One region of the Moellerella wisconsensis genome, then DNA from elsewhere that is predicted to be linked to it. Evidence: predicted binding sites of a transcription regulator. Region 1 holds the regulator's gene; each other region holds the start of a gene.
The links. Region 1 encodes PurR, which represses purine synthesis genes. Its sites were predicted from a motif close to CANGCAAACGTTTGCNTG; they were not measured.

Region 1 (10,401 bases):
AGTCTTTATTATTGCTTAAATTTGAATACCGAGCAGGTGTTGAATCGAGGTTTATTGCCACTCAAATTATTTGGAATATAAATTTAATCGATGCTTCATTGTATCGCCTGTCATTTTTCAAAGTAAAACGGTAATATTTGCACAATGCTGTTAAATTTTTTGAAGGGAAGGTTATGTGGTCAGCGTATTCATTGGAAGTTATTGATGCTGTTGCTAGAACCGGTAGCTTTAGCGCAGCAGCAGTTGAGCTACATCGAGTTCCTTCTGCGATTAGCTATACAGTTAAACAATTGGAAGAATGGCTGGCAATACCGCTGTTTGAACGGCGACACCGTGATGTTGAACTCACTGAAGCAGGGCGGGTATTTATTAAAGAAGCGCGCGCTGTCATCAAAAAAATGGATGATACTCGTCACCATTGTCAGCAAATTGCCAACGGTTGGCGTGGACAGCTAAGTATTGCGGTTGATGGGATAGTCAAACCTCAGCGAACGGAACAACTTATTTTAGATTTTTATCAACATTTTCCCGATGTAGAGCTGTATATTTACCCTGAAGTTTTTAATGGCGTTTGGGATGCTTTAGCCGACGGTCGGGCAGATGTTGCCATTGGCGCAACTCGAGCTTCGCCAATTGGAGAACGCTACAGTTTCAAAGATATGGGATTTATGCCGTGGCGCTGTGTGGTTAATCATCGACACCCGTTAGCAAGTGAGGCAGGTCCATTGACCGATGATCAATTGCGACCTTTTCCCAGTTTATGTTTAGAGGATACCTCAAGAAATTTACCTAAAAGAGAAACTTGGGCGTTGAATAATCAGCAGCGAATGATAGTACCGAGTTGGGAAAATGGATTAGCGTGTTTAAAAGCGGGATTGTGCATGGGAGTAATCCCCGAACATCGGGCTTTGCCGTTATGTGAACAAGGGATTTTAGTTGATTTACAACTTTCCCAGCCATTTCCTGAAAGTCCGTGTTGCTTAACGTGGGTCGAGAACCATGCGTCTCCGGCATTAAGTTGGCTGCTCGATTATTTGGGCGACAGCGAAACACTTAATGCCGAATGGTTGCGATAAAAGATTATCGGCGGTAATCGATAAAAGGACCGTCCGCTACTGAGCGGCGTTCAACTAAGCGTGGATGCACTTCAATAGTTTGTGCATCTTCACGTTTATTGACAATCCGATCCAATAGCATAGAAAATGCCATCTGACCTAAACGTTCTTTTGGCTGATGGATTGTGGTCAGTGCCGGAGTAAAATAGCGCGCATTGCGTACATTATCATAACCGATAATTGAAATATCTTGTGGAACGCGCAAGCCCATTTCATCGGCGGCACAAATTGCACCCATCGCCATAATATCCCCACCACAGAATACAGCGGTAGGTTTGTGTTTATGACTTAGAATTTCGCTCATGGCGGAATAACCTGATTCGGGCTCAAAATTGCCTTGGACTATCCACTCATCACGTAAGGTGATTTTAGCTTCTTCCATCGCCTTTTTAAAACCATTTAAGCGTCCAATTCCTGTATTGCGTTCTAATGGACCGGGGATAATCCCTAAATCACGATGACCGCGATCAATAAGATAACGCCCCGCAAGGTAACCGCCATGAAACGCATTATCAATAATGGTGTCAGTAAAATCACCTCGAGCTTCCCCCCAATCCATGACAACCATGGGGATATTTCGATATTCTTCTAACATAGTAATCAAATGGTCAGGATATTCTGAACACATGACTAATAAGCCATCAACACGTTTTTGCGCTAACATTTGTAAATAGGCTTTTTGTTTGCCTAAATTATTATGCGAATTACATAAAATTAGCGTGTATCCTTTGTCGTAACAGCTATTTTCAACTGATTCAATAACTTCAGCAAAATATGGAGCCTCACTCGAGGTTGCCAGTAATCCAATCGACTTGGTGTGATTAACTTTCAAGCTTCTCGCAACTGCACTAGGTGAATAGTTCAGTTCTTTAATTGCCGTCCAAACGGCAATCTTAGTATTTTCGGCGACGAAACGCGTTTTATTAATAACATGGGATACGGTTGTGGTAGAGACGCCTGCGCGTTTTGCCACATCTTTAATCGTTGCCATGATGTAAAAAGACTCCTGACCAATAAGTGGTCTTATAATATAATTTTATTAAAAGTTGTCAGTATATTGAGGCATAAGAGGTTGTCTGACAATAATTTAGCGATTTGTCATGAATTTTGTCTGATCTAGCGCAAAAACGAAAGTAATAATTGATGTTATAACATGTGATATATTGCGTGGTTTTAAATTTTTACTGTGAGATACTAATTAGTAGCTAGTCAATTTTAGTTATTTGATGGGGATTTCTAAGCATCAGCTAGCATAATTAGATATCATAGCATTAGAATATAACGTTATTGGAATATCAATAGGAGCAAATATCATGGATACAGATCTTAAATTCGGACTCTGCACCGCATTAGGCGCATTAGTGATGATTATTTTATTTGTGGTACATATTTTTTGATTGGTCTGTGTGCGAAAACCAACCACTGAAATTATTAGATTAAGGGCGAGACATTTATCCCGCCCTTAATCTATCAGTAAGAGCCAAAAGAGATCTCTGCTCTTACTTTATTAATCACTAAGCCAGATTTTCTGCAACAAAATTCCAGTTAACCAATGCCCAGAAGTTGTCCATATATTGAGGACGAGCATTACGGTAATCGATGTAATACGCATGTTCCCAAACATCAACGGTCAGAAGAGGTTTATCTTCACCAGAGATTGGGGTGGCTGCATTTGAAGTATTGACGATAGCCAAGCTGCCATCAGCTTTTTTTACTAACCAAGTCCAACCAGCACCAAAGTTTTTAATCGCAGAATCAGTGAATTGCTGTTTGAATTCAGCAAAAGAACCAAATGCTTGGTTGATAGCTTCTGCAACTTTACCTGTGGGTTCGCCACCTGCATTTGGTGCTAAGCAGTGCCAGTAAAATGTGTGATTCCATACTTGAGCCGCGTTATTGAATAGGCCACCTTCAGAAGATTTGATAATCTGCTCTAAAGATTTACCTTCAAATTCAGTGCCTTTGATCAGGTTATTCAGGTTTACCACATACGTATTGTGGTGTTTACCATAGTGATATTCTAGGGTCTCAGCAGAGATATGTGGTTCGAGCGCATTTTTTGCGTAAGGTAGAGCGGGTAATTCAAATGACATTGCATACTCCTTGTTAAACTATTGTATTTTATAGTTTGCTACTTCGGGTTTTGCTCGATAATTGAGCCAAAAGGGTGGTTCTATTTCTAAGGACAGCATCGTTAAGGTCAACTGCCTCTATTTTACTTATCATATTAACAACATTAGATAAAAATCACAGTGTCTTATAATATAAAATATTTATATATTATTTATTAGTCCACTTTAATTCATCTTGAGATTAGTTATCTGGCGGGTTAAAAATAGACACAATGCAGGGATAATGATCCCTTTTTTAAACCGGTAATGTTATAGTAATGTATTATTGTAAACAAAATGCATATTCTAGGTAGTGTGTTTGATTACATGGAGTAGGCGGCCTGCATTGAAACGGCGCAGCCCAAAATGTGTGTTTTGCTATTATAAGTATACAGATTAGGTATACAGATACTGGATCTGATGTGGTCGGTTTGGTATCGGTATAGACAAAGACACATACAATGTTCAGGTATTGAACTTTTTAATTCAGCTGCAATTGTTTGATCCATCATTGTTTGATCTACAATTGTTTAATATTGTTTATTACAGCAATATTGGGCTGACAGACCAGCACATATTAGTTTTAAGGAAGTAAGAATGACAACTATTGAAAAAATTGAGCGCCAAATCAAAGAAAACCCGATTCTATTATATATGAAAGGCTCTCCAAAACTTCCAAACTGTGGTTTTTCCGCGCAGGCTGTACAAGCACTATCTGCATGTGGCGAGCGTTTCGCTTATGTGGATATTTTACAGAATCCAGATATTCGTGCCGAGTTACCTAAATATGCTAACTGGCCTACATTTCCTCAATTATGGGTCGATGGTGAATTAGTCGGCGGATGTGACATTATTATGGAAATGTATCAGCGCGGCGAATTGCCTAAGTTGATCAAAGAAACTGCGGATAAATACCGTTCAGCTGATGAAACAAAAGCTGAGTAATTATTAAGTTATTCGTTAACATAAAAAAACCGCAGGAGAATATTATGTTCTCTGCGGTTTTTTTATGGATTATTTAATCGCTGATTATTCAGTAATAGCTAACGGCCAGCCACCTAATTTTTTCCATTTATTAACTATTTCACAAAACAGTAGGGCAGTGCGATCAGTATCATAAAGCGCACCATGAGCTTGTTTAGCGTCAAAGGGAATGCCCGCAGTCAAGCAGGCCTTGGCTAAAATAGTTTGACCAAATACCAAGCCACTTAATGCGGCGGTATCGAAGGTTGCGAAAGGATGAAATGGGTTACGTTTTAACCCCGCGCGTTCTGCGGCATTAATAACAAAACTGTGATCGAACGTCGCATTATGAGCAACAATAATTGCCCGGTGGCAATTAGCGCTTTTCATCCCCTTCCGAACCATTTTAAAAATAGCATGCAGTGCTTCATATTCACTGACTGCGCCGCGTAATGGATTGTTGGGGTCGATACCCGTAAAGGCCAATGCAGCAGGCTCAAGGATAGCACCTTCGAAGGGATTAACATGAAAATGTAAGGTCTCGTCTGTTTTCAGCCAGCCATCATGATCCATTTTTAAGGTAATTGCTGCTATTTCGAGTAATGCATCTGTTTTGGCATTAAACCCGCCCGTTTCCACATCAATGACCACAGGATAATATCCTCTGAATCTATTAACCAGAGCGTTTAAATTATTTTTATCAGACTTTTCAGACATTAGAATTTCATTTACAGTTTTTGAGGTTAATTCATATTATGCCAAAATCAGCATAATTTTGCAGGGATGAATATTGAAGAACCCTCAGAAAAATCACAGTATAGCGATTTTTCCAAGAGTTAAGCACTCTTAGCGGATGGAGTAGTTAGGCTCCGAGCTTAGAACGCGTGCCCATAAAATCTAGGCGTAATATTAGTTACCGAGGCCGTGACTAGCACTTTTATTTTCGATGAGCTCAATCTTATAGCCATCGGGATCTTCAACAAAAGCAATAATGGTTGACCCCCCTTTTACGGGACCTGCTTCACGGGTTACCGTGCCGCCTGCTTTTTTGATATCAGCGCACGTTTGGGCAACATCATCAACACCAAGAGCGATATGGCCATAAGCATTTCCCATGTCATAGCTGTCAACACCCCAATTGTAGGTTAACTCAATTACAGCACCTTCGCTTTCATCGCTGTAGCCTACAAACGCTAGAGAATATTTATATTCGGTATTTTCGCTAGTACGCAAAAGACGCATCCCTAATACTTTCGTATAGAAATCAATCGAACGTTGCATATCACCAACGCGTAGCATGGTATGAAGTAAGCGCATAATAACCCTCTCTTATGTTGACTATTTGAATCAAAAATCGATTTAGCTCCTAATATAACGCGTATACACATGATAATACAATTGATCTGCCTGATATTTTAAAGGTATAAGTGAGTGAGGTGTAATTAATAACATTATAAGTGCTATTTTATTTTAGGGGATGACAATGGCTGAGCAACTTGAATTTTTTGAGCTTCAAAGTCCTTGCCGGGGTATTTGTCAAACTAATGATCACGGTTATTGTCGAGGCTGTTATCGTACCCGAGATGAGCGATTTAATTGGATTAATTATTCAGATAGTCAAAAAAGAACCTTATTACGTCTTTGTCATCAGCGATTTATACGCTTTACACGTCAACAAACAGTAGAACAAAATAATGATACACAGCAACAAAATTTATTTTAATAAATAGCATATTAATTATATTTAATTAGAGCAATAATTGGCTCTATTTGTAATTTATTCAAAATAAGTATAATAAAGTGAAGTTCACAAAATCAGATAAATGCTTTTAAGACTAACTATACCACTTTGTTTTTAAATGTGTTTTATTTGATGTTATTCACTTTATGTAAATTAAACATAATATTAATGTAAAAATAAATAGATTAGAATTTAGAGTAAGGATATTCTTATTGCACTGTCTATCTGCGTGACTATTACCTATAGATAAAAAAAATGGATTTGATTAAATAATATTAATTGAAATCAGATTATTGGTGTTAGGTCGCAAAGTATCAGTGTGATAGTTATTATAACGAGGTATTTTTATATTTTTTGTTCGTAAATATAACGATAAATGTTTATATATTCTGTGAAATAATTTTTTGTTAATGTAATTTTTAACGGCTGAGATATTCTATTTTAAGGAGGGAAAATTGGAATCGAAAATAGGAACGGATCTAGCTCGTTTGGTACGTGTATGGAGGGCTCTGATAGACTATCGATTAAAACCGTTGAAACTGACACAGACTCATTGGGTGACATTGCATAATATTAGTCAATTACCGCCCGATCAATCTCAAATTCAGTTGGCTAAAGCGATAGGAATCGAACAACCTTCATTGGTGAGAACGCTTGATCAACTCGAGGAAAAGAAACTTATCACCCGTCATACCTGTGCGAATGATAGACGAGCTAAAAGAATAAAACTAACTGATGAATCAATACCATTTATAAAACAAGTCGATGATGTGATTAGTTCTACTCGGGATGAAATTTTGGGAGGGATCACAGAAGCAGAATTATTCACGCTATCATCATTAATATTAAAATTGGAGAAGAATATTCTTCATTTACAAAGTAGATAGGTTTTATTTTTTTAAATAATAATACGCACATTAAATTATTCATTTATTATATTTAATGTATATTATTAACGGCATAAAAAATTATAAACAATCATGGTGTATGCATAATGTATGATTATGGGAACTATCATACGATGATTTATTATGTATGCGCTTTGATTGTTGGTGATTGATGAAGGAAGACAGGGCGTCACTCTATATTGACACGAATAAAATAGTTTCCTCCAGTACCAAATTTCAATCATATAATTAAATAACCTCTAAATCAGTGAATAATTATCTAAACAATAAAAATAAGATTTCTTTTAGTTCATTGAGTGATGATATGTAAAATAAGAAACCACAATGCATAACAATGATTAATACCATACTGAAAATATATTCAAATCATACTAAATCCCTATTAAAAACATGCTCAAGATCACATCTAAACTAGCTTAGTGATAAATAGCTTTAAAAAATTATTAATTAATGAGCTTAATATTGCATATGGAATAATTATATTCTAATAATTAAACGTTATTCAGTATGGCGGAGGATAATTAAACCAATCAGAAATGAAATGCAAAGAATTTAAAAAATATTAAATATTAATTGAACCGCTCTAAAAAGGGTTATGGCTTAGAATCGTGAGGTTTAGTCTAGTAAAATGCTAATAAGACGTAATTAAATAAATTACAATTTAGAATATAAACTCACCTGCAGTAGATGCAGGTGAGTGATAGCAGGGAGGTTTAGCGAGGAGAAACAGTCACTGAACCGCCGCTGTTAGCGATTAATACGCGTTGGCCAACAGTAAAGGTGCTTGGATCTTCTTTTTGCACCACAACGATATTTTTACCGCTGTCTAGACGAATTTCCAACTGTACGCCTTTAGTTTTATTGACCGCACCTTCGATATTTTGACCAGCGACCCCTCCGGCTATTGCTCCCGCCGCAGTTGCCAATGTATTCCCTGTGCCACCGCCGATAGTATTGCCTAGCAGGCCACCGAGTACAGCGCCTCCGATAGCTCCTAAGATATTTTCATCACCACCAGCTTGAATATTTACCGGGCGGACATTAAGTACGGTACCATAAGTGACAGTTTGTACTTGTTTGGCTTGGCCAGCAGAGTATGTATCACCTGAAAGTGTGCTGGTATTCACACAACCTGCGAGCGATGTCACAGCAACCACACCAATGAGAACTTGCTTAAGCATAAAAACTCCTATTAGACTTTACTGATTAGGTTATCGCAGCGCGTAAATAATCATATTCAGTATGGCCTTATCATGCGCTATTAGAGAAATAAGTGATTTCTAAAATATTGATTGTGATCTAAATATCGCCTAAACACTAGGGAAAATTTCTCAAAAATAGTAAATATTAATTTCTCACTCTTTTTATGAATTGCTCCTCGGTGTAGAGTGATGATTATTAGTTTCAATAAATGACTATTTATATGAAAATAAAGCGCTTTATGGTGGTAACCACATTTATTATTTAAAGGACAAACAAAATGTTGCAATCGGGTCGTTATATCGGCGTTATGTCAGGTACAAGTCTTGATGGTGTTGATGTGGTTATGGCCGCTATTAGCGACAATATGGTTGCTCAGCAAGCCAGCTTATCTTTTCCGTTCCCAATAGCACTGAAACAACGCATTTTAAATATTTGCCAAGGACAGCAGACGACATTGTCTGAAATAGGAAAAATTGACTATCAATTAGGTACATTGTATGCAGAAGCCATTAATACACTACTGCAATCAACGGCTTTAACTGCAGATCAAATACTGGCGGTGGGTTGTCATGGGCAAACAGTTTGGCATGAGCCTGAGGGCGACTTTCCTTTCACTTTGCAGCTGGGCGATAATAATCGGGTGGCTGCATTAACGGGGATCACCACGGTAGGGGACTTTCGTCGCCGTGATATGGCTTACGGTGGTCAAGGCGCACCATTGGTACCTGCGTTTCATTTAGCGGTGCTAGGTGAGCCACATGAAAGGCGCATCGTATTGAATATTGGGGGAATTGCTAATATTACGGCATTGCTGCCAGGTTCTGCGGTGAAAGGCTATGATACCGGACCCGGTAATATGTTAATGGATACTTGGATTTGGCGGCATCAGCAACGTCCATATGACGAAGCTGGCCAGTGGGCGCAGCAAGGGCAAGTATCTCAATCTTTATTGATAAAGATGCTCAACGATCCTTATTTTGCACGCTCGGCACCAAAAAGTACCGGCAGGGAATATTTCAATATACAGTGGTTAGAATCACAATTAATTGACTACTCTGATTTATCACCGGTTGATGTACAGGCAACATTACTCGAACTAACCGCAATGTCGGTGGCGCAACAAGTTCTATTATCAGGCGGTTGTGAGCGCTTAATTGTCTGTGGTGGTGGGGCTAAAAATAGTTATTTGATGCAGCGTTTGGCTATTTTATTACCGGGGACAGAAGTCACGAATAGTGATAAATTTGGTTTAAGCGGTGATGATTTAGAGGCGCTAGCATTTGCTTGGTTAGCCGCGAGAACTCTGTCAGGATTGCCCGGTAATTTGGCTTCTGTCACCGGGGCATCCCAAGAAACGGTCTTAGGCGCCATTTATCCGGTGAATACGATAACTGATTAGCGAGAGGATATACAATAAATGAGTGGCGAACATCAAGTCGATCTTACTGCTATGCGCAGAGAATACATTAAAGGTGGATTGCGCCGTAATGACTTAACTTCTGAGCCATTAGCGTTGTTTGAACATTGGTTAAAACAGGCCTGTGAGGCACAATTGAGTGATCCGACCGCGATGTGCGTTGCTACTGTCGATGAAACCGGTCAGCCTTATCAACGGATTGTATTACTTAAGCATTTTGATCAACATGGGCTGGTTTTTTATACCAATCTTGGCAGTCGCAAAGCACAACAACTAAAACATAATAATAAAGTCAGCTTGCATTTTCCGTGGTATCCGTTAGAGCGACAGGTCTGTTTTCTTGGCGTTGCTGAAAAACTATCGCCCTTAGAAGTGCTTAAATATTTCCATAGCCGACCTAAAGATAGCCAGATAGCTGCATGGGCGTCACATCAATCATCGCGTATATCCACTCGAGGTATTTTAGAAGGTAAATTCTTAGAATTAAAACAAAAATTTAAAAATGGTGAAGTGCCTTTACCCAGTTTTTGGGGGGGATTTAGAGTGAAATTTCACAGTGTCGAATTTTGGCAAGGAGGCGCAAATCGCTTGCATGACCGTTTCTTGTATCAAAAAGAGGGATTAGGCTGGAATATTGAACGCTTAGCACCTTAATATACTGGATGACAACTGATGATAGAAGCTGATTAGCTTGCCTGCAACTTGATGTATAATAGGTATAAATAAATGATTTTTTAGCTGGCACTTAATTGTTACGGGCTTTATGCTATAGGTTCGTTTCTGGAAACTAAAAAGTTTACTTAATAACATAATAGACAAAATACAACTGATGGAGTCATTGATGTCTAGCAATAACCTGATTAAACAATTGCAAGAGCGGGGCCTAGTTGCCCAGGTAACGGATGAGGACGCGTTAGCAGAGAGACTGGCGCAAGGCCCTATC
Region 2 (10,401 bases), 690 kb from region 1:
ATTCAAGTCACCGATGAAAATGATTACCCAACCCAAGTCACTGAAGCCTCAGGTAATGAGCTACTTAGCGTGGGGTGTATTCGTAATGATTACGGTATTCCAGAAATTATTCAATTCTGGTCAGTCGCCGATAATGTGCGCTTTGGCGGCGCATTAATGGCCGTAGAAACAGCAGAAAAACTGACCCAGGAGCAGTTCTACTAATGTTTACAAATGATCAAGCGCCAGTATTAAAGATAGCTTTGGGCGTTGAGTACGATGGTAGTGGTTATTATGGCTGGCAGCGGCAGTCAGATGTTGAAAGCGTACAGAGTCGGCTTGAGGCGGCGTTATCTAAAGTCGCTAATGAGCCGATTAATGTATTTTGTGCAGGCAGAACCGATGCAGGTGTACATGCCACAGGGCAAGTGGTGCATTTTGAGACAACGGCTCAGCGGAAAGGATCAGCGTGGACGATGGGGGTCAATACGCATTTGCCCGCTGATATCGCAGTACGTTGGTGCCATGCCGTTTCTGCTGATTTTCATGCTCGTTTCAGTGCCACAGCGAGACGCTACCGCTATGTTATTTTTAATCACCGCTATCGTCCGGCTGTATTATCGCGTGGTATGACACATTTTCATTATCCGCTGGATGAAAAACGCATGCATATCGCAGCGCAGGCCTTACTGGGCGAGCACGATTTTACCTCGTTCCGTGCGATGCAATGCCAATCTAAATCTCCTTGGCGTAATATGAAACATATTAAGGTAACGCGTCACGGCGATTATGTGGTTGTGGATATTAAAGCCAATGCATTTGTTCACCATATGGTGAGAAATATCGTAGGCAGTTTGTTGGAAATTGGTTGTGGTAATCAGGATATTGATTGGATGGCCAAATTATTAGCGATGAAAGATAGAAGTAAAGCGGCAGCCACAGCTAAAGCTGAAGGTCTCTATTTAGTCGCGGTCGATTATCCGGCAGAATTCAATTTACCGACCCCGGTGATGGGGCCTCTATTTTTGGCAGATGATTTAGTATAATCGGCGATAATTGCATTTTCTGCTGAGTGTTCAATTGATAAGTATTTAATTGATAATATCATTTCGATACTATAATGAGCATTCAGCGGATCTAGCAAAAGAAACTATGTTTAAACTTAACAAGTTTAAATTTAACAAGTTTAAATCTAACAATAGGCAATCACGCGCGATTAAATAAAGTGCAGGTAGTAAGTTCTGATTATTTATGTCTATTGTCGATTTAGAATCGGACTGAAATTTTAAATTGACTATTCTACTGGGCAGCAAGGATGCTGTTTGTAACGAGGAAATGTATGGAATTTATTACCTTTATTATCGATTTTATTCTGCATATTGATGTTCATCTGGCTGAATTAGTTGCAGAATATGGTACTTGGGTCTACGGCATATTATTTTTGATTTTGTTTTGTGAAACCGGACTCGTGGTGACCCCATTTTTACCGGGAGATTCTCTGCTGTTTGTTGCCGGCGCAATCTCGGCATTGGCATCTAATGATCTCAATATTCACCTTATGGTGGTATTAATGATTATGGCGGCGATTATTGGCGATGCGCTGAATTATACTATCGGCCGTATTTTCGGTGAGAAATTATTCAGTAATCCAGAATCTAAAATTTTTCGTCGGAGCTATTTAGATAAAACCCATACGTTTTATGAAAAACATGGCGGTAAGGCCATTATATTGGCGCGTTTTGTACCCATCGTCAGAACTTTCGCGCCATTCGTTGCAGGAATGGGCAAAATGTCATATCGTCACTTTGCTTTTTACAATGTCACAGGTGCACTGCTTTGGGTAATTTCGTTTACTTATGCGGGCTACCTGTTCGGTGATTTACCGGTGGTACAACAAAACCTCAAGTTATTGATTGTGGGGATTATTTTTGTTTCTATCTTACCGGGAGTGATTGAAATTATTCGTCACCGCCGTGCGGCAACTAAAGCTAAACGCGTAAATGCACAAAAATAAATCAACCCTTAAACAGGTTTGATCAGTTTTTTATCCACAGTGAGATATCATTGTGGTTTAATGGCATAAAATACTCACTGGTGAATGCCAAAAATCAGACAGAAAGGTCCATTAATGAGCTGGATTGAGAAAATTTTAAAAAAGAGCAACCTAACCCACTCGCATAAAGCCAATATCCCAGAAGGTGTCTGGACGAAATGCGATAGCTGCGGACAGGTATTATATGGCGCTGAATTAGAGCGCAATTATCAAGTTTGTCCGAAATGCGACCACCACATGCGCATTCACGGCCGTCAGCGTCTGGAATCATTTTTAGATGAAGGCAGCATGACAGAGCTGGGAAGTGAGCTTGAGCCTAAAGATTTATTAAAATTCCGTGACTCTAAAAAATACAAAGATCGTATCTCTGCTGCTCAGAAAGAAACCGGCGAAAAAGACGCGATTATTGTAATGAAAGGAACTCTGAAAGGCATGCCGGTTGTTGCAGCAGCCTTTGAATTTGCTTTTATGGGCGGTTCAATGGCTTCTGTTGTCGGGGCACGTTTTGTCCGTGCGGTAGAACAAGCGTTAGAAGATAATTGCCCACTGGTTTGTTTCTCTGCCAGTGGCGGTGCGCGAATGCAAGAAGCCTTGATGTCCTTGATGCAAATGGCAAAAACCAGTGCAGCCTTAGCAAAAATGCAAGAGCGTGGTTTACCTTACATCTCAGTAATGACTGACCCAACAATGGGCGGAGTCTCTGCCAGTTTGGCGATGCTGGGCGATATTAATGTCGCTGAGCCTAAAGCGTTGATTGGTTTTGCCGGCCCGCGAGTTATTGAACAAACCGTACGCGAAAAATTACCACAAGGTTTCCAGCGCAGTGAATTCTTAATTGAAAAAGGGGCGATTGATATTATTATTCGCCGCCCTGAAATGCGGGATAAATTAGCCAATATTTTAGCAATGTTAACTAATCAGCCCAATCCACAAGGTTCAGAGCCAGAAGTGATTGAAGACGAGCTTATTGTGACTATCGACGGTGAAAATAGCGTCGATATGGCAGAGCATGAGGCTTTGGGAACCGCAGAAACTAAATCAAAGAAAGATAATGCATAACCCAAGTAATATTCCACAAGCCACGTCTTCTTTGGAGATGTGGCTAAGTTATTTGACTGATCTGCATAGCCAAGCGATTGATATGGGGCTTGAGCGTGTCGGTGACGTGGCGCGTAAAATGGGATTGGTGAATTTTAATCAATCCACGCCAACTGGGCAGGGTAAAACAAAAGTTATTACTGTGACTGGGACGAACGGCAAAGGCACCACGTGTCATACACTAGAGTCTATTCTGCTGGCGGCCGGGCTAAAAGTCGGTGTTTATAGCTCCCCGCATTTGGTGCGTTATACCGAGCGTGTGCGTATTCAAGGACAAGAGCCGACAGAATCAGCATTTTGTCAGGCCTTTGCTGAAATAGAAACCCAACGTGCAGATATTTCTCTGACCTATTTTGAATACGGCACGTTAGCGGCTTTAAAGCTGTTTAAAGATGCTCAGCTAGATGTATTGATTTTAGAAGTTGGGCTTGGTGGTCGGCTGGATGCTACCAATGTAGTGGATTCTGATATCACGGCTATTACCAGCATCGCCCTTGATCACACCGATTGGTTAGGGTCTGATCGTGAAAATATCGGCTATGAAAAAGCCGGTATTTTCCGCGCGGGTTGTTATGCGGTGATTGGCGAACCGGACATGCCGAAATCTATTCAGCAAGTTGCGGATCAGCTCGGTACTCAGTTGTTCCGTCGCGATAAAGAGTGGTGCTTCACTCAGAATGCCGATAGCTGGTCATGGCAAACTGCTGAGCGTCAATACGCGCATTTACCCCTGCCTAACGTTCCGTTAGCTAATGCCGCCACTGCGCTCGGTGTATTGCATTGTATAATGAAAACCGATCCCGAATGGCAACAGTTACTGACCGAAGACATTATTCATAACGGATTGAGATCGGCTCAATTGCCAGGTCGTTTTCAGATAATCAATCGTCAACCGCTAACAATCCTTGATGTGGCACATAACCCCCATGCGGCAGGTTATTTGGTCGCTAAACTGGCTGAATTACCTAAGATTTCTGGATGTCGGATCCGCGCTGTCGTTGGCATGCTAGGTGATAAAGATATTGCCGGTACCTTACAATGTTTAGCCACGCAAGTTACAGATTGGTACGTGGCGCCATTAACCGAGTTTCGAGGTGCTGAAGCCGCTGTTTTAGCTCAATATTTGCCTGAAGCACAGGTCTTTGACAGCGTTGAATCTGCATGGAAACAGGCTCAAATTGACGCCAAGCAACACGATATTATCGTGGTGTGTGGTTCTTTTCATACTGTGGCACATGTCATGACATTATTGGAAAAATAGGGGATTACCGGTGGCCAGTAAATTTCAAAATCGCTTAGTCGGAGCCATTGTTTTAGTGGCTGCAGGGGTGATTATTCTGCCTGCATTACTTGACGGTGATAAGAAATATAATGAAGACCAGTTTGCATCAATTCCTATTGTGCCAAAGCCGGGTGATGAAGAAGATATCGAAGCTATTGCCCCGATTAGCCAAACAGGCCCTGCGGCTATTTCTGAGAATACTTCAGAAGCGATGCTCTCCGAGGCGCTGACGGAGCAAGTTAAAGAAGGCAGTGCGATTGCTGGGCAAGTTTCGGGACAAAATATTCAGGTGGCGGTAAGTTCTAAACCAGAATCGAAACCCGAACCTAAACCGCAGCCAAAGCCTGAGCCAAAACCACAGTCTAAACCCGAGCCTAAACCTGAACCTAAGCCAAAACCTGAGCCTAAGCCTCAGCCGGTGCAGGAAACAACGGCTAAAGCAGAGGTAAGCGCGCCTCAAGGGCACGGATATGTGGTGCAGCTTGGAGCATTAACTAATGCGGCGAAGGTTGAGGAAATCATTGCTAAATTGCGTTTTTCTGGTTACTCGGCGTATACCGTGCCTTCATCCCCTGTTAATGGTAAATTAACGCGAATTTTTGTCGGTCCTGATGCTTCAAAACAAAAATTACAAAACTCATTAGCTGAGTTGAAACGTATTTCGAGTTTAGAAGGTCAAGTCAAACCCTATAAACCGTAACTGATAGCGTCAATTTAAACGATAAATGATGGGCGGCTTCTTATTTATCCGGTGATAACCAGTGCGACAATAACTGGCTTATCAATTTATCCGGAATAAATTTGTTGCCGCCTTTTGCTATCTAGGCATAAATAGTTTGGAGATAAGCGAGGTTAGCTATTTAGAAAGTAACTAACTAATTGCAGTTATTATAAATTTTAAATTTCAGCGCTGATTTTTTAAATTAGGGCAAAATTTGGTTACGCAAACGTTTTCGTTTTCTGTTAAAATGCACTCACGCCTTGCTGGGTGTTTTAATTTTGGGATAAAAGATGGTTTGGATTGATTACGTCATTATTGCCATAATTGGCTTCTCAGCAGTGGTAAGCCTGATCCGTGGCTTTGTTCGTGAAGCACTTTCGTTGATTACCTGGGGCTGTGCCTTTTTTGTCGCCAGCCAATTTTACTCTTACTTAGCGGTTTATTTTACGCGCTTCGAAGATATTATGGTACGTAATGGAGTGGCTATCGCAGCACTGTTTATCGCGACGTTGATTGTCGGAGCCGTTGTTAACTATGTGATTAGCTCGCTAGTTCAACGTACTGGATTATCAGGTACAGATCGTGTTCTGGGGATTTGTTTTGGGGCGTTACGCGGTGTATTGATTGTATCGGCGCTGTTATTTTTTCTCGATACTTTTACTCCGTTACCTCAAAGTGAGGAGTGGCAGCGTTCAGAGCTGATCCCGCAGTTCAGTCATATAATCAGGTGGTTTTTTGACTATCTGCAAAATGCGTCAAGTTTCCTGCCGGAGAATATCTCTCCGCGTGGCTGATGAGGAAAGACTAAATGTGCGGTATTGTCGGTATCGCCGGTGTTTCACCGGTAAACCAATCAATTTATGATGCGTTGACGGTGCTTCAACATCGTGGACAAGATGCAGCGGGCATAGCAACTATTGATGACAACAATAATATACGCCTGCGTAAAGCGAACGGTTTAGTAAAAGATGTATTTGAAACCCGGCATATGCTGCGGCTACAAGGTTCGGTGGGGTTAGGCCATGTGCGTTATCCAACCGCCGGTAGCTCAAGTGCTTCAGAAGCACAGCCTTTTTATGTCAATTCACCTTTTGGTATAACGCTGGCGCATAATGGTAATTTAACCAATGCACATGAGTTAGCGAAGCAGTTATTTGAAACCGCTCGCCGCCACGTTAATACCTCTTCAGACTCAGAAATTTTATTAAATGTACTGGCATTCGAACTGGATAAATTCGATCATTTCCCATTAGAGCCAGATAATGTGTTCTCTGCCGTTGCTGCAATGCATAAAAAGCTCCGTGGCGCTTATGCCTGTGTTGCTTTGATAATCGGTCACGGTATGCTGGCATTTCGTGATCCTCACGGTATTCGTCCGTTGGTGTTAGGGCGTCGTACACTGGAAAATGGCCGAGAAGAGTATATGGTAGCCTCGGAAAGCGTGGCTTTAGATACCCTCGGTTTTGAATTCTTACGTGATGTTGCTCCGGGTGAAGCGGTTTATGTCACCGAAAAAGGTCAGTTATTTACCCGTCAATGTGCTGAAAATCCACAATTGACCCCATGCCTATTTGAATATGTCTATTTTGCTCGCCCAGATTCTTTTATGGATAAAATTTCTGTCTATAACGCGAGGTTGCGGATGGGACAAAAACTAGGGGCCAAAATTGCTCGCGAATGGGACGATATTCATATTGATGTGGTGATCCCTATCCCTGAAACGTCGTGTGATATTGCATTAGAGATCGCGCATATTTTAGATAAGCCTTACCGACAGGGATTTGTTAAAAATCGTTATGTTGGCCGGACATTTATTATGCCGGGTCAGCAAGAACGTCGTAAATCAGTACGTCGCAAGCTGAATGCGAATCGAGCAGAATTTCGCGATAAAAATGTGTTGTTAGTTGATGACTCAATCGTTCGCGGCACTACCTCAGAACAGATTGTTGAGCTAGCGCGTGAAGCGGGGGCTAAAAAAGTCTATTTTGCTTCTGCTGCGCCAGAAGTTCGCTTCCCGAATGTGTATGGTATTGACATGCCAAATGCTAATGAATTAATCGCTCATGGGCGAGAAATCAATGAAATTCGCCAATTAATCGGTGCCGACGGGCTGATTTTTCAGGAATTAACCGATTTAGTGGCTGCGGTGCATGAAGAAAATCCAGATATCGATACTTTTGAATGCTCTGTCTTTGATGGCATCTATGTGACCAAAGATATAGATCAGACCTATCTTGATTATGTTGAAAATCTACGCCGAGATGACGATTCAAAGGTAAAAGATCAGCATGAAATTGAAGATTTAGAAATTTATAATGAAGGCTAAATGTTGATGCTAGTTGATATTAGCCGGTATCGTGGCAAATATTGATTAATAGCACTTTGGCAAAAGGAGCACTTTGGTGCTCCTTTTTGTTATCGGTCTATTGGTTTTTATAGTCGCGCTTATGGTGGGATAGTTGGGTTTCACGTCGATCATTTATCCTCAAAACCTTTAGCAGTAATTGGCTGAATAAGCTGATAAAATCAGTTACTCGGCCGCGGCCAAATTTCACTTTGATTAATGAGAGACGAAATGAAAAAACTGATCATTGGTATTACCGGGGCGAGTGGTGCGATTTACGGCGTGCGGTTATTGCAAGTATTAAAGCCGATTGCTGAGGTCGAAACGCATTTAGTCATGAGCGCTGCTGGTCGCCAAACGTTGGCTCTTGAAACTGAGTATAGCTTACGGCAGGTGCAAGAATTAGCCGATCATGTTTATGATAGCCGTGATATCGCTGCTGCTATTTCGTCAGGTTCATTTCGGATTGCCGGTATGGTGATTATGCCTTGTACGATGAAAACGCTGTCAGGGATTGTACACAGCTATACCGATACTCTAGTGACGCGCGCTGCTGATGTGGTATTAAAGGAAGGCCGAAAATTAGTTCTCGGTGTGCGAGAAACTCCTTTGCATATTGGGCATTTGCGCTTGATGGTGCAAGCGGCTGAGATGGGGGCAATGATTATGCCGCCGATGCCTGCGTTTTATCATTTACCGCAAACCATACAAGATATTGTTGATCAAACGGTCAATCGGATCCTTGATCAATTTGATATAGAACCCGAACAACCGTTATTCCAACGTTGGCAAGGCGCGAAGTAACTGAGGCTTATTATGCTTTATTTTCCACCACCTACCTTTGCTGATGTGGTGGCTTTGGTATAAGGTCAACGCTACGCATCATCATTTTTACCGTACGCATCATGGCCTTTCAAAGCGTGGCCTATTTTGCCGTCGAATTGAAGATATCGTTTAGTGCATCTGAGATGTAAGAAAACTCAAAGTGAAATCCAGCTTGCTGCAGATGTGCTGGGAGCGCGCGTTGACCCTCTAAAACTAATACTGCCGATTCGCCCATGATAGCTTGAATCACTAATGCGGGTACCCGCATGAAGGCTGGCCGATGAAGTACTTTTCCTAGCGCGCTGGCAAATTGTGCATTGTGAACAGGATTAGGGCTAGTTAAGTTAAAAGGCCCAGAAAGCGTTGAATGATCTAATAAAAAGATAATGGCATTTACCATATCATTCAGGTGTATCCACGGCATATATTGGGTACCGCGGCCTATTGGCCCTCCGACTCCCCATTTAAATGGTGGCAACATTTTTCCCAAGGCTCCGCCATTTTTGGCTAGGACAATTCCAGTTCTTAATAAACAGACTCGAGTTTTTGGGCTTTCTGCCTGTTGTGCGAGTTCCTCCCAGCGTTTGCATAACTGGTGAGTAAATTCGTCATGCGCTGGGCTTTGTTCTGTTAGTATTTTTTGGTCGTGTCCGCTGCCATAATAACCAACGGCAGAGCCAGAAATAAATACCTGAGGAGGTTGGCTGCTGGTGTTAATCAGCGTAGCTAATCTTTGAGTGATCTCCCAGCGGCTAGTACATAATCGCTGCTTTTGTGCCGCCGTCCAACGTTTATCGGCTATCGGTTCACCCGCCAGATTTATCACTGCATCAAATTGATTTAAATCGGTTATATTTTGTAACGATCCTAAATGGTTTACTGCGCGACAAAATTGGCTGTACACTTTTTGTGGTGAGCGACTAAGAACTGTGATTTGGTGCGATTGAAGGATCAGTTGCTGAATTAATCGCGTTCCAATTAATCCTGTGCCTCCAGTGACAAGAATGTGCATAATATCCTCCTGCGGTTATCCCTGTGGTTTGATTCTTGTGCGTGCTAACGATATTAGGTATAGCATTAGACGCCGCTGCCGGATACCTTTGTCTTTCAGGTCGATAAATTTTTCAGATAAGTTAGGTGTATCATCGTATATCGCTTAGGCAAAAGTACGCTGTGTCGCCGGGCGTTGTTCAATCACCTCAAACCAACGTTTTACCGCCGGATAGTCGTTTAAATCAATGTGATGATGTTCATGAAATTTAGCCCAAGGGAATGTGGCAATATCAGCAATACTGAACTCATCGCTGCCTAAATAAGAGGTTTTTTCTAGTTGGCTATTTAATACGCGATATAAACGCTCGGTTTCTGTTTGATAGCGCTGGATAGCATAAGGGACTTTCTCGGAGGCATATTGAGTGAAATGATGATTTTGCCCAAGCATCGGGCCGAATCCGCCGACTTGCCAAAATAGCCATTGTAATTGTGCGACGCGCGTTCTGATATCGCGGCTTAGTAATTGGCCGGTTTTGTCCGCCAGATAGATCAAGATTTCCCCAGATTCAAAGATGGAAATAGGTTGTCCACCATCAGTAGGTTGGGTATCGATAATCGCCGGAATTTTATTGTTCGGTGAAATAGCTAAAAAATCGGGCGCAAATTGGTCACCTTGGCTAATATTAATCGGATGGATTGTATATTCCAGCCCAGTTTCTTCCAGAAATAGCTTAATTTTATAGCCATTGGGTGTTGCCGCATAATAGAGATCAATCATAAAAACCTCGCTATGTTATTGGTCATTATTGAGTCAATGACAGATAAATTTATACTTTAGGTTAATATTAGTATAACTATTATTGGGAATAACTGTAGATTACATTAACATTAGTTAGCAACTTAAAGAGCAAGGCAGCAAATTTTAAGTGAAGCGCTTGCAAGGTGGGCAGGAAAAGCATATTTTGTAGCGCATAATTCAATGTAAATTGTTTATAATAAATGTGTTACAGCAATTTCTGATTATTTCAGAACAAGTTATGATTATTTTAAAGTACGTAAACGTCTACGGCATGAACAGCAAATTAATAAGCTGATATAAAAAAGGT
Region 3 (10,401 bases), 1.6 Mb from region 1:
CTGCCGTGAAGGCGAGCAGCGACAGCCAGCAATAGAGTCATTTACTCGCGCGGCTGGCCAGCACGCTGTTGAACATCTTTCTTATGTGAAACCGGTGAGAGGATCCAGCATCGATGTACCCACAGCGACGCGACAATCAGACTTGCACCCATGCTGAAACTTAACCAATCTGGATGCTGCTGCCAGATAGCAAAGTTAACCAATAATCCTGCCGGTACCATCATGTTATTCATGATAGCTAAGGTACCGGCATCGACTTGTGTGGCACCATAATTCCACATAAAATAACCTATACCCGAGGCACCAATGCCCAACCAGCACAGCACTACCCATTGTGCTGTCGTCGTTGGTAGCAGTGATTTATTACCGAAGAATATCCAACCAAGCAATGCCACCACGGTCGCGCCTAAATAAAACCATGAGAAGGCTTGTCGTTGTGGCATAGGATGAATTTCCATCATACGCTTATAGCCCACTTGACCTATCGCAAATGAAATATTGGCTAGCTGCACAAACATAAGACCGAGCCAGAATGATTCACTCAATTGATCATAACGAATAATCGCCGCACCAATTACCGCTAATGAGGAACTAAACACATAACCCCAACGTAATCGTTGCTTCTCAAGCAGATCATAAATTAAGGTCACATATAACGGTGTTAACACCGTGAAAAGTAGGAATTCTGCTACACTTAGATAGTTATAAGCCTGAAACACGAATAAATACATAATTCCTAATTGGCAAGCGCCTACCAGCATGTACAACGCAATGACTTTAAACGCAATACCTCGCCAACGTAAAAAAGGTAAAAATACCAACGCCGCCAAACCGACCCGCATTAAGACTGAAAACCAACTATCAACTTGACCGGCTAAATACTCGCCAATCAGACTAAAAGACGCTGCCCAAAGCAGCGTCGTGATGACTAATAACCACATTCTATATACAGCTCGTGTTAATGTTCTTTTTCAACTAACAGCGCTTCGAGTAAATCCAAGTCTGTTAACATCATATGTAGAGTTTCATTACTAATTTTTCGCGTTGCGCGTAAATGGTAAAGTTCCCCTCGCTCGGCTCTCAGCGCGGTTAGCCGGAATCTGCGCTCTAAATCTTCAATCAGTAAATTACGTTCCATTTCGTCCTGACCAGCGGTTCGCCGCCGGAGATTCCCTATCACCCGAGAAGCAACTTCACTGATATCTTCTGGATCGAGCTTTTCATCCGCATCCGCCGATAAACGCTCTTCCATTTTATTCATACTGACAATCGCCACTTCGGCCATAGCCGCTTTGGCCATCCGAATTTCATTAATATCGGCTTCTTTATCACCAAATTTGAAATTACGTAACAACAGTGGCAGCGCAATAACCCCGATGAAAATAGAAAATAAAATAACGCCAGCAGCAATAAATATTAACTGATAACGCGCTGGGAACGGCGACCCATCAGGTAAAAATAGCGGTACAGAGAGCGCACCTGCCAAGGTTATCGCCCCGCGTACCCCCGCAACGGAGGAGAGCATTAATTCGCGCGTGGTATAATTAGCAAATTGCAGCGGTTTCTTTTTCAAGAACAATAGGCTGAATTTTTTCATCAACCACAACCAACAGAAACGCAATACTAATAAGGCAAAATAGATAGCGACTACCGCAGTAAACAGCATCCACGTTTCGACACTTGGATCAAGCTCCGCTTGGATAACCGAGGTTTCCCAAATGCCCGGTAATTGCAGCCCCAACATGATGAATACTAAACCGTTAAACACAAATTCCAGCATCGACCATACGCTATCAGCACGTAGACGCATCGCCAAAGGTGCATTGCGAATAACCCCAGATTTAGTAATCGTCATACCCGCAGCCACGGAAGCCAAAATTCCCGACACACCGATATGTTCCGCAATCATATAAGAGGCGAAAGGTAACAGCAGCATGAAAACAATTTGGGTCGCTGGCTCATCCCCACTCCAGCGGCTCATTAAACGCAACGATTTACTGTAAATCCAAGTAACCGCAATACCAGCCAGCAAGCCGCCGACCGCGACTTTAAAGAATTCAATGGTCGCGCCAGTGACCGTAAATACCATGGTTCCCATGGCTATCGCGACGGCAAACTTCAAGGCAACCAAGCCTGAAGCATCATTCATCAATGCTTCGCCTTCTACAATGCTCATCATCCGTTTGGGCATTCGGCCTTTACCGACAATCGAAGACAATGCCACTGCATCAGTAGGAGATAATACGGCAGCCAGTGCAAATGCAGCAATCAGCGGAATACTTGGCATCATCCAATAGATTAAATAGCCAATTCCGACGACCGTTACTAAAACCAGCACTAGCACCAAAATGAATATTTCACGACCATTTTGGAAAAATTCACGGGTCGGAGTTTTCCAGCCATCAACAAATAACAGTGGCGGGATAAGTAATACAAGGAAAAGTTCGGGATCAAAAGTTACATGTAGGCCAAACTGAGGCCAAGCCAATGCAGCACCAATAGCAATCTGTACAATGGGTAACGGTATACGGAAGGGAAGAACCTTAGTTACCACTCCAGAAATAGAGACGGCCAAAATTAAAATAAGAATAGTAAAGAAAATTTCCATGTTGCCCTTACTGATAACGATACAACGACTTAAACCATGAATTGTGACCTGACGATTGCCTCTAAGATAGCAAAATCCAGCCATGAAACTTCAGTAAAGCGAGGAAGGGATGGAAAACGAATTTTCCCACGCTTTTCACTGCTGACTAATATTCTATCCTTAACGACTACTTTGGCGGGGAAATAATTTGAATTTTAAGATTAATCGCGATAATAGATGGGGGGATGCGTTTTTAAATCATCATCCCCCAGATAATATTTATTATATAGCTAGGTTACTAGCATAAAACGCTACTAAAAGCACAGCGATAATCACCGTGCCCAAGTTAAGTTTCTTCCACTCACCGGCACAAACACGCCCAATCACTAAAGCCGCAAATCCTAGCATGATCCCAGTCACAATATTACACGTTAGGACAATAAACACCGCACATAATAAACCGGACATTGAATCAACAAAATCATCAAAATCGAGTTTTGATACATTGCTAAGCATCAATAAGCCAACGTACATCAACGCCGGAGCTGTGGCATAAGCCGGCACCAAATAAGATAACGGAGATAAGAATAAAATCATTAGGAACAAAATGCCGACGACGGTCGCGGTTAATCCCGTTCTGCCTCCGGCGGCAGTACCTGCGGCTGATTCAATATATACCGCGGCAGGTGAAGCGCCAATTGCACCGGCAAAAATACTGCTAACAGAATCGGCGGTCAGTGCTTTGCCACCATCAATAATTTGCCCCTCTTTATCTAATAGATTTGCTTGTCCCGCAACGGCACGGATAGTTCCTGTGGCATCAAATACCGCGGTCATAACTAACGCCAATAAGCTAGGTAAAACAACCGGCTGTAATGCGCCCATAATATCCATGCTGAACAGCAAAGAAAGCCCGTCATCACCCAATGATGGCAGTTTAAAAAATCCTTGATATTTCACGTTGGGATCAAATATTAACCCAAGTATCGAAATAGCGATGATCACCAGCAGCACGCCGCCCGGAACTCGACGCTTTTCTAAACCAAAAATAACCGCCAGACCCGCTAATGACATTAATACCGGGAAAGAGACAAACTCACCTAATGCCACCGGTAAACCAGCTTGTGGATTTTTAACCACTAAGCCAACGCCATTAGCCGCAATTAATAATAAAAACAGCCCGATACCGATTCCAGTACCATGCGCTATCCCCATCGGCATATTGCGTAAAATCCATGAACGTATCCCCGTTACTGAGATCAAGGTAAAAATACACCCCATCAAGAACACGGCCCCCAATGCGACAGGAATACTAACTTGCTGGCCTAACACCAAACTAAAAGCGGTAAAAGCCGTTAATGAAATCGCACAGCCTATTGCCATCGGCAAATTGGCCCACAGCCCCATCAATAAAGAACCAAAGCCTGCCACCAAGCAGGTGGCAATAAATACGGCAGTCGGCGGAAAACCGGCTTGCCCCAACATTCCTGGCACCACAATAACGGAATAGACCATCGCTAGAAATGTTGTGAGTCCAGCAACAATTTCACGGCGTACAGTGGTTCCGCGTTCAGTCAATTTAAAATACTTATCCAGCTTGCAATTTGTTGGAGCCTGATGACCAGACATGGTGTTCCCCTGCTTAAATGTTCAATGTCGAAATAACAACCGTTATATCTACTACGTAATCGATTACGTGGTTAAATATCAAATCAGTGAAACCGAGGTAAATTCAGTTTCACCACTCTACGCAATCGTTTGGCTTTAGCGATAAAATACGGGAATAAATCGTGAGGCGAATAATTATCGGTTGAACCGCCCCCAATGATCAAGTGTTTTAACTCAAAAAGATGCTGTGTAAGTAAAAAAACTGTCAGCCTAGCGCTAAAAAAGCTTATCTCAGTGCTGTCCATTCTAATTATTTAATGTTTGTGGATAATTAATAATATGTTTGATTCTTATTTTGATTGATTTTATATAAAAAATAAGAACGCTAGAGGAGTAAAATAAATTTTTAGCGCCTATATTTAACGCCTCTAAGTATTATTAGAGATAATTAGCTCCATTTAACTAATAACTCACATAAATGAAAAAATAACCTTTAAAATCAATAAGAAAATGTCTTAAAAATAAAAACAAACTGATTTTTTTGATAGAAAATATAAATTCACTCTCTATAATGTGCGCAAAACATACCACCTAATTAACTGACTCAATATCGTTATGCTAGCCAATATAAAGAAATTAACGACTAAAGAAATATTCATTCTGGTTTTATTTTTTATATTTTTAATGATCTATTTACTGCCTGGAATTTATGGTCATACCCCCTGGAAGCAAGATGAGAATTATAGTTTTGGCATTATCCAAACCATGTATGAAACCTCAAATTGGCTAGTACCCACTAATGCTGGCGAGCCATTTATGGAGAAACCGCCGATCTATTATTGGACGGCGACCATCATGCTTCATCTATTGTCAGATATTATGCCAATGCATGATGCCGCACGCACCGCGACTTTATTATTTTCTCTGCTCAATTTTAGCTTCTTTATGCTGCTGGCACGCCGTGTCTTTGATGCCAGCAGCTTTAATGATCCACGGATTTGGCTCGCATTTTCTTTATATGCCTGTGCCCCAGGTTTACTGCGCCATAGCCACGATATGTTTACCGATACTGCGCTTATTGCAGGCGCTACCATGGCACTTTATGGTTTATCTGGGCTAATAAAAAGCCAAAAATTAGGCTATTCCATCCTGTGGCTCAGCTTAGGCCTAACCCTCGCCATGCTGGCAAAAGGAGTCTTTGTTCCCGGTGTTATTGGGTTAACTCTGCTAATTATCCCTATTTTCCAGCCTGATTGTCGTCGCAAGAGCTACTGGTTATCAGCATTAATAGCCGGAATTATCGCCTTAATCTTGATCTTACCTTGGCCTGTCATGTTGTATCTTTCACATCCAGAACAATTTTATGAATGGTTTTGGATCAATAACTTCGGCCGTTTTTTCGGTTTTTCCGTCGATAAACTAGGTGCAAAAGCTAATCTGACCCGTATCCCTGCCGCCGTGTTATTTTTTGCTTTTCCCTCAGGCATCTTAGCCATTTGGGCTTTATTACGTTCACCGCGAAAAATTTTATTAAGCCCATCATTAGCTCTACTGGCTATTTTTGCGGCTTTAGGGGTGATCTTATTGCAAATATCGGCCTCAGGACGCGCACTGTATTTATTACCTTTTATCGCCCCCATGGCAATTTTAGCCGTACTCCCTGTCAGCCAATTACCCATAAAAATATTAACTGCTATAACCCGGTTTAGTACTATTTTCTGGTCTATATTGATCATCTTGGTATGGGTTTTATATTTTTTATCGCTATCAGATTCAACCAAACCATTATTATCAATATTCAAAAAATGGCTACCGATGAGTTATGAAATGCATTTCTCTGTTTTAGCTTGTGGGGGAGCATTATTACTTTCCCTGATTTGGCTATTTCGGCGTTATTTTATTTCAGCCGATCCAGCATTGAAATCAATGCAGCATTGGTTACTGGGAATGACGGTAGTCTGGGGAATTATTTATATTTTGTTGGTTGGTTGGATTGATTATGCCAAAGGCTATAAGCAAGTATTTATCGATATGAAGCAACATATCGCCACGCATTATCAAAATACCGACTGTATGGCTTCATACAATATTGGCGAATCTGAAGCGCCTATGCTCTATTATTTTGCGGGTATTTTACATCATCGACAACCGCAATTTAATCGCCCGCAACACTGCCGCTGGCTAATTACTTTTTCAAAATATATCCAGCCAGCGCCTGAAGGTATGAAATTAATTTGGGCCGGTCATCGACCAGATGAAGAACATAAAAATCTGGTGGTCTATCAAACTATAACGCCATAAAAATATATTAGGCCCCTACTTTAGATAAAAATAGGGGCCTAATTGAAGAACTGTAATGATGAGAATGATTAATTATTAACGGCAAACTTCTAGATTTATTAACGGCAAACTTCTATAGTTGGACTACATTTCCCTCGCACTATCCACAGAAATAATCCAGCCATAATAATTAATAAAATAGGTAAACCACTCGGTGAAACCGAAGTCGCAACACCTGATAATAATGGACCAGAAAGATTACCAACCCCCCATAGCATCGCCGCCGCCGCATTAGCTACAATTAAATCATTACCGCTAAAATATTGTCCTATTTGTACCAGAGCAATCGTATAAATAGCCCCAGCAGTCGCGCCTAAAATAATTAACAGCGGCCAAATAAGATAATGATTGGTGATAACAAACGGTAATAATAAACTGGCTAGCAACGTAATGACCCCGCACCAGCGGTATAATTTCCCGCGGTTCATATGATCAGCCAGCCAACCAAACGGCATTTGCATTACTGCATCTCCGGCTAAAATTGCACTGATCATCATTGCGGCTATCGTCTCGGTATGCCCCATACTGATACCATAAATCGGGAACATGGATAAAATAGTGCCATCAAAAAAGGCAAAAAATAAGATCCCCGCACACAACGCAGGCGCAACTTTGATAAATTGAATAATAGAAAATTGAGCATGGGTTGCGGTTGCAGGAATTTTATCACCAACCTTTTGCTCCATTAATAAAAATAATACGACGGAGAATAGATGAATTAGCGTACAGATAAATAAAGGGGATTTATCTTCAACGCCATAATATGCAATAAAAGAAGGGCCTAATAACTGGCTAATGGTAAATACTGTCGTATAAATAGCTAAAATCCGCCCACGACGATTTTCTGGCGATAACTCATTAATCCACGTTTCTCCCAAACAAATCATCACGCCACTGGCTAATCCAGTAATCAAACGTAAAGGAAACAACAGCCAAAGTGGTAATGAGCTTAATAAAGGTAATAAGCTAATCGCCGATATAATTGTCGCAATTAACATGGCGTAACGCTTGCCCGATAATTGGGCTATTTTTTGTACCGCGGGCGCAATGAGTAGCATCCCAAATGCCGGCGCCGCAGAAATAAGCCCAATATAAAATTCGCTAATACCGTTGTTATTGAGCCGTAAAGCAACCATTGGAATACTTAATCCAATAACGATGCCGATAACAGCAATACTGGCGGTGATGGTAAAAATAGCAAAAAAGGGGGAACGACGGAAATTCTGAAAACGACGACTATCACTATTCATTTTGAAATAAACCTGCTTATCCAGCAAGTACCTATAGTTTTTTATTCCATTAATAATGCTATTACCAGCAATATCAAAGGGGAAATATCTTTAATTAAGAGAATATGTTGGTCATAATATCACTCTGATCACTGTAAAGCATCAGTAACCAGAGCGATAAAATAAATAGAATAGAAAATAAAGCATTTATTTAAAGGTGCGATCAAATATATAAATATTAATTTAACCGATCCCATAATCTAGTAGAGATTTACGCCTTATTTTATTAGTGGACTATATCCATAATAGTGAATAGCAAAATATTTTTATCCATCCTAATAAGAATATCCAAACTAAGAATTAGTGCAGATAATTTTCCATGATGTCAAAAACAGTTAAGTCATCACTAAAACTAACTTGCTTTACATCTTCAAGTTTTTCTACCTGATTAACCATCTGAGATAATCGCTCATCATTCTGTACTAATAACCAAATACGACTTTGATTAGTGTGCTTTAGCGGTAAACATAAAATGGCATCGACGTTAAAGGCACGACGAGCGAATAGCCCACAGATATGCGACATGACACCGGGGTGATTACTCACAATCAGCTCGAGAGCGATAGCGCGCGAATCAACAGATTGGAGATCTACCGGCTCGGCAATCATAGCGTCAGCTTTTTGTATATCGGTCGATTTTATCGTCATAATTATGCTCCAATCATATCAATATTTGCGGCACCCGGCGGAACCATAGGATAAACATTTTGCTTAACATCAATTAACGCATGGATCAAACACGGTCCCGGCTTATTCATCATCTCTTTTAACGCGGTTTCAGGATTTTCTTGCTGATTCAAATCGCAAGTTTCCAGACCAAAACCCGCAGCAATTTTAATAAAATCCGTTTGATAAGGATAAGCAGCAGCATAAATTCGATTTTCAAAAAATAATTCTTGCTGCTGATGTACCATACCTAATGCCTGATTATTCATTAAAATAATTTTGATATTCAATCGATGTTCCGCAGCAGTAGCTAACTCTTGAATATTCATCATCAAGCTACCATCACCAGAGAAACACAGCACGGTAGCGTCTGGATTTGCCAATGCTGCACCTATTGCGGCAGGTAATCCAAATCCCATCGTTCCTAATCCTCCTGACGTCAACCACTGCCGGGGGCGAGATAAAGGATACACCTGCGCAACCCACATCTGATGCTGGCCAACATCCGTGGTAATAATGGCCTCATCACCCGCCGCTCGAGCCGCGGCTAACACTAAACCATAATGATGCAAGGGATTATGTGCCTCAGATAAATCAAGCGAATAATCTTGTTTTAATCTATTCACCCGAGTTAACCATTCCGCACGTGAATTACGTTTGACTAAGGGTAATAACAGCGCCAAAATCTGCCCTGCATCGGCATTAATCGCAATATCTGGCTTTCTAATTTTACTGATTTCAGCTTTATCAATATCAACGTGAATTATCTTAGCATTCGGGCAAAATTTTTCGGCGCGGCCTATCGCTCGGTCATCAAAGCGTGCACCAATAACGACTAATAAATCCGATTCTTCCATGATCATATTGGTACTTCTTGCCGCGTGCATCCCTAACATTCCCAAATATAAAGGATGTTGGTTGGGTAAAATACCCAGCGCCATTAATGTCATCGTCGCCGGTAAATTAGCTTTTTCAGCTAAGGCAATCGCCATCTTGGTTGAATTAGAGCTAATAATTCCTCCGCCATAATAAAGCACCGGAGATTTGGCGGTGTTGATCATATTGGCCGCGCGGATCACTGCTTCCATATCAAAGGTTGGGGCTTTATCCTTTTCTTGAACTTTAGCCCATTGATCACTGGTGATAGTCGCAGTTTGTACATCTTTCGGAACATCTATCCATACCGGTCCCGGACGCCCTGACTCCGCAATACAAAAAGCATCAGTTATCACTTGGGGTAAATCTTTAATATCCCGAACCAGATAGTTATGTTTAGTAATTGGTATTGAAATACCATAGGTATCAACCTCTTGGAAAGCATCTGTACCTATCATCGATAAAGGAACTTGCCCAGTAATACAAACCAAAGGAATCGAGTCTAATTTAGCATCCGCAATGGCAGTAACTAAATTGGTCGCGCCGGGGCCACTGGACGAAATACACACCGCCGCCTTGCCTGTGGTTCTGGCTATTCCCTGCGCGATAAATCCAGCGCCTTGCTCATGCCGTGCAAGAATATGACGGATTTTTTTACTTTTTCCTAAAGCATCATAAAACGGTAATGCGGCTCCGCCAGGAATACCTGACACCGTGGTAATGCCATGCTGTTCCAGTAAATAAACAATTAACTCTGCACCGGTAAACTGTTTTCGCTGTTCTGATGTTATGTCCGACTCGCTCATAGTTACTATCCTTTCACGCTGGCCGGCACATTTTTGCGGGGGGATAAAAATAAAAAACCCCGCTCGGTGTGCGCCGGCGGGGTTTCGAAATCTGAGTGATCCAACCCGTTACGGCGCATTGCCGACCACCACCACCACGCGCACGACTACCGCAGCACGTGGCGCGGTGAATAGTAGAGCTGAATGATGGGGAGTTAAATTCACGGGTCAATCCTGTTTTAATGGCGTT

Region 2: a site for PurR is predicted at 5,353-5,370, ahead of cvpA (colicin V production protein). Genes of this name have one in related genera too.
Region 3: a site for PurR is predicted at 4,335-4,352, ahead of MNY66_RS13695 (NCS2 family permease). Genes of this name have one in related genera too.

The regions. Positions count from the first base shown of each region.
Region 1 covers NZ_CP093242.1:1,574,072-1,584,472, forward strand. Annotated here, with positions in the region: gene punR (DNA-binding transcriptional activator PunR) at 174-1,076, shown strand; gene purR (HTH-type transcriptional repressor PurR) at 1,081-2,106, opposite strand; gene sodB (superoxide dismutase [Fe]) at 2,630-3,208, opposite strand; gene MNY66_RS07090 (Grx4 family monothiol glutaredoxin) at 3,824-4,171, shown strand; gene rnt (ribonuclease T) at 4,256-4,906, opposite strand; gene gloA (lactoylglutathione lyase) at 5,099-5,506, opposite strand; gene MNY66_RS07105 (DUF1289 domain-containing protein) at 5,673-5,912, shown strand; gene slyA (transcriptional regulator SlyA) at 6,386-6,817, shown strand; gene MNY66_RS07115 (outer membrane lipoprotein) at 7,552-8,019, opposite strand; gene anmK (anhydro-N-acetylmuramic acid kinase) at 8,319-9,440, shown strand; gene pdxH (pyridoxamine 5'-phosphate oxidase) at 9,459-10,112, shown strand; gene tyrS (tyrosine--tRNA ligase) at 10,300-10,401, shown strand, end outside.
Region 2 covers NZ_CP093242.1:2,259,594-2,269,994, reverse strand. Annotated here, with positions in the region: gene MNY66_RS09985 (aspartate-semialdehyde dehydrogenase) at 1-204, shown strand, start outside; gene truA (tRNA pseudouridine(38-40) synthase TruA) at 204-1,025, shown strand; gene MNY66_RS09975 (DedA family protein) at 1,319-1,993, shown strand; gene accD (acetyl-CoA carboxylase, carboxyltransferase subunit beta) at 2,108-3,091, shown strand; gene folC (bifunctional tetrahydrofolate synthase/dihydrofolate synthase) at 3,084-4,391, shown strand; gene dedD (cell division protein DedD) at 4,402-5,112, shown strand; gene cvpA (colicin V production protein) at 5,424-5,927, shown strand; gene purF (amidophosphoribosyltransferase) at 5,942-7,459, shown strand; gene MNY66_RS09945 (UbiX family flavin prenyltransferase) at 7,709-8,281, shown strand; gene MNY66_RS09940 (TIGR01777 family oxidoreductase) at 8,403-9,314, opposite strand; gene MNY66_RS09935 (glutathione binding-like protein) at 9,459-10,073, opposite strand.
Region 3 covers NZ_CP093242.1:3,125,828-3,136,228, forward strand. Annotated here, with positions in the region: gene metR (HTH-type transcriptional regulator MetR) at 1-157, shown strand, start outside; gene MNY66_RS13685 (carboxylate/amino acid/amine transporter) at 42-941, opposite strand; gene MNY66_RS13690 (Na+/H+ antiporter) at 959-2,608, opposite strand; gene MNY66_RS13695 (NCS2 family permease) at 2,870-4,216, opposite strand; gene MNY66_RS13700 (ArnT family glycosyltransferase) at 4,811-6,496, shown strand; gene MNY66_RS13705 (MFS transporter) at 6,595-7,785, opposite strand; gene ilvN (acetolactate synthase small subunit) at 8,125-8,433, opposite strand; gene ilvB (acetolactate synthase large subunit) at 8,475-10,172, opposite strand; gene ivbL (ilvB operon leader peptide IvbL) at 10,281-10,376, opposite strand.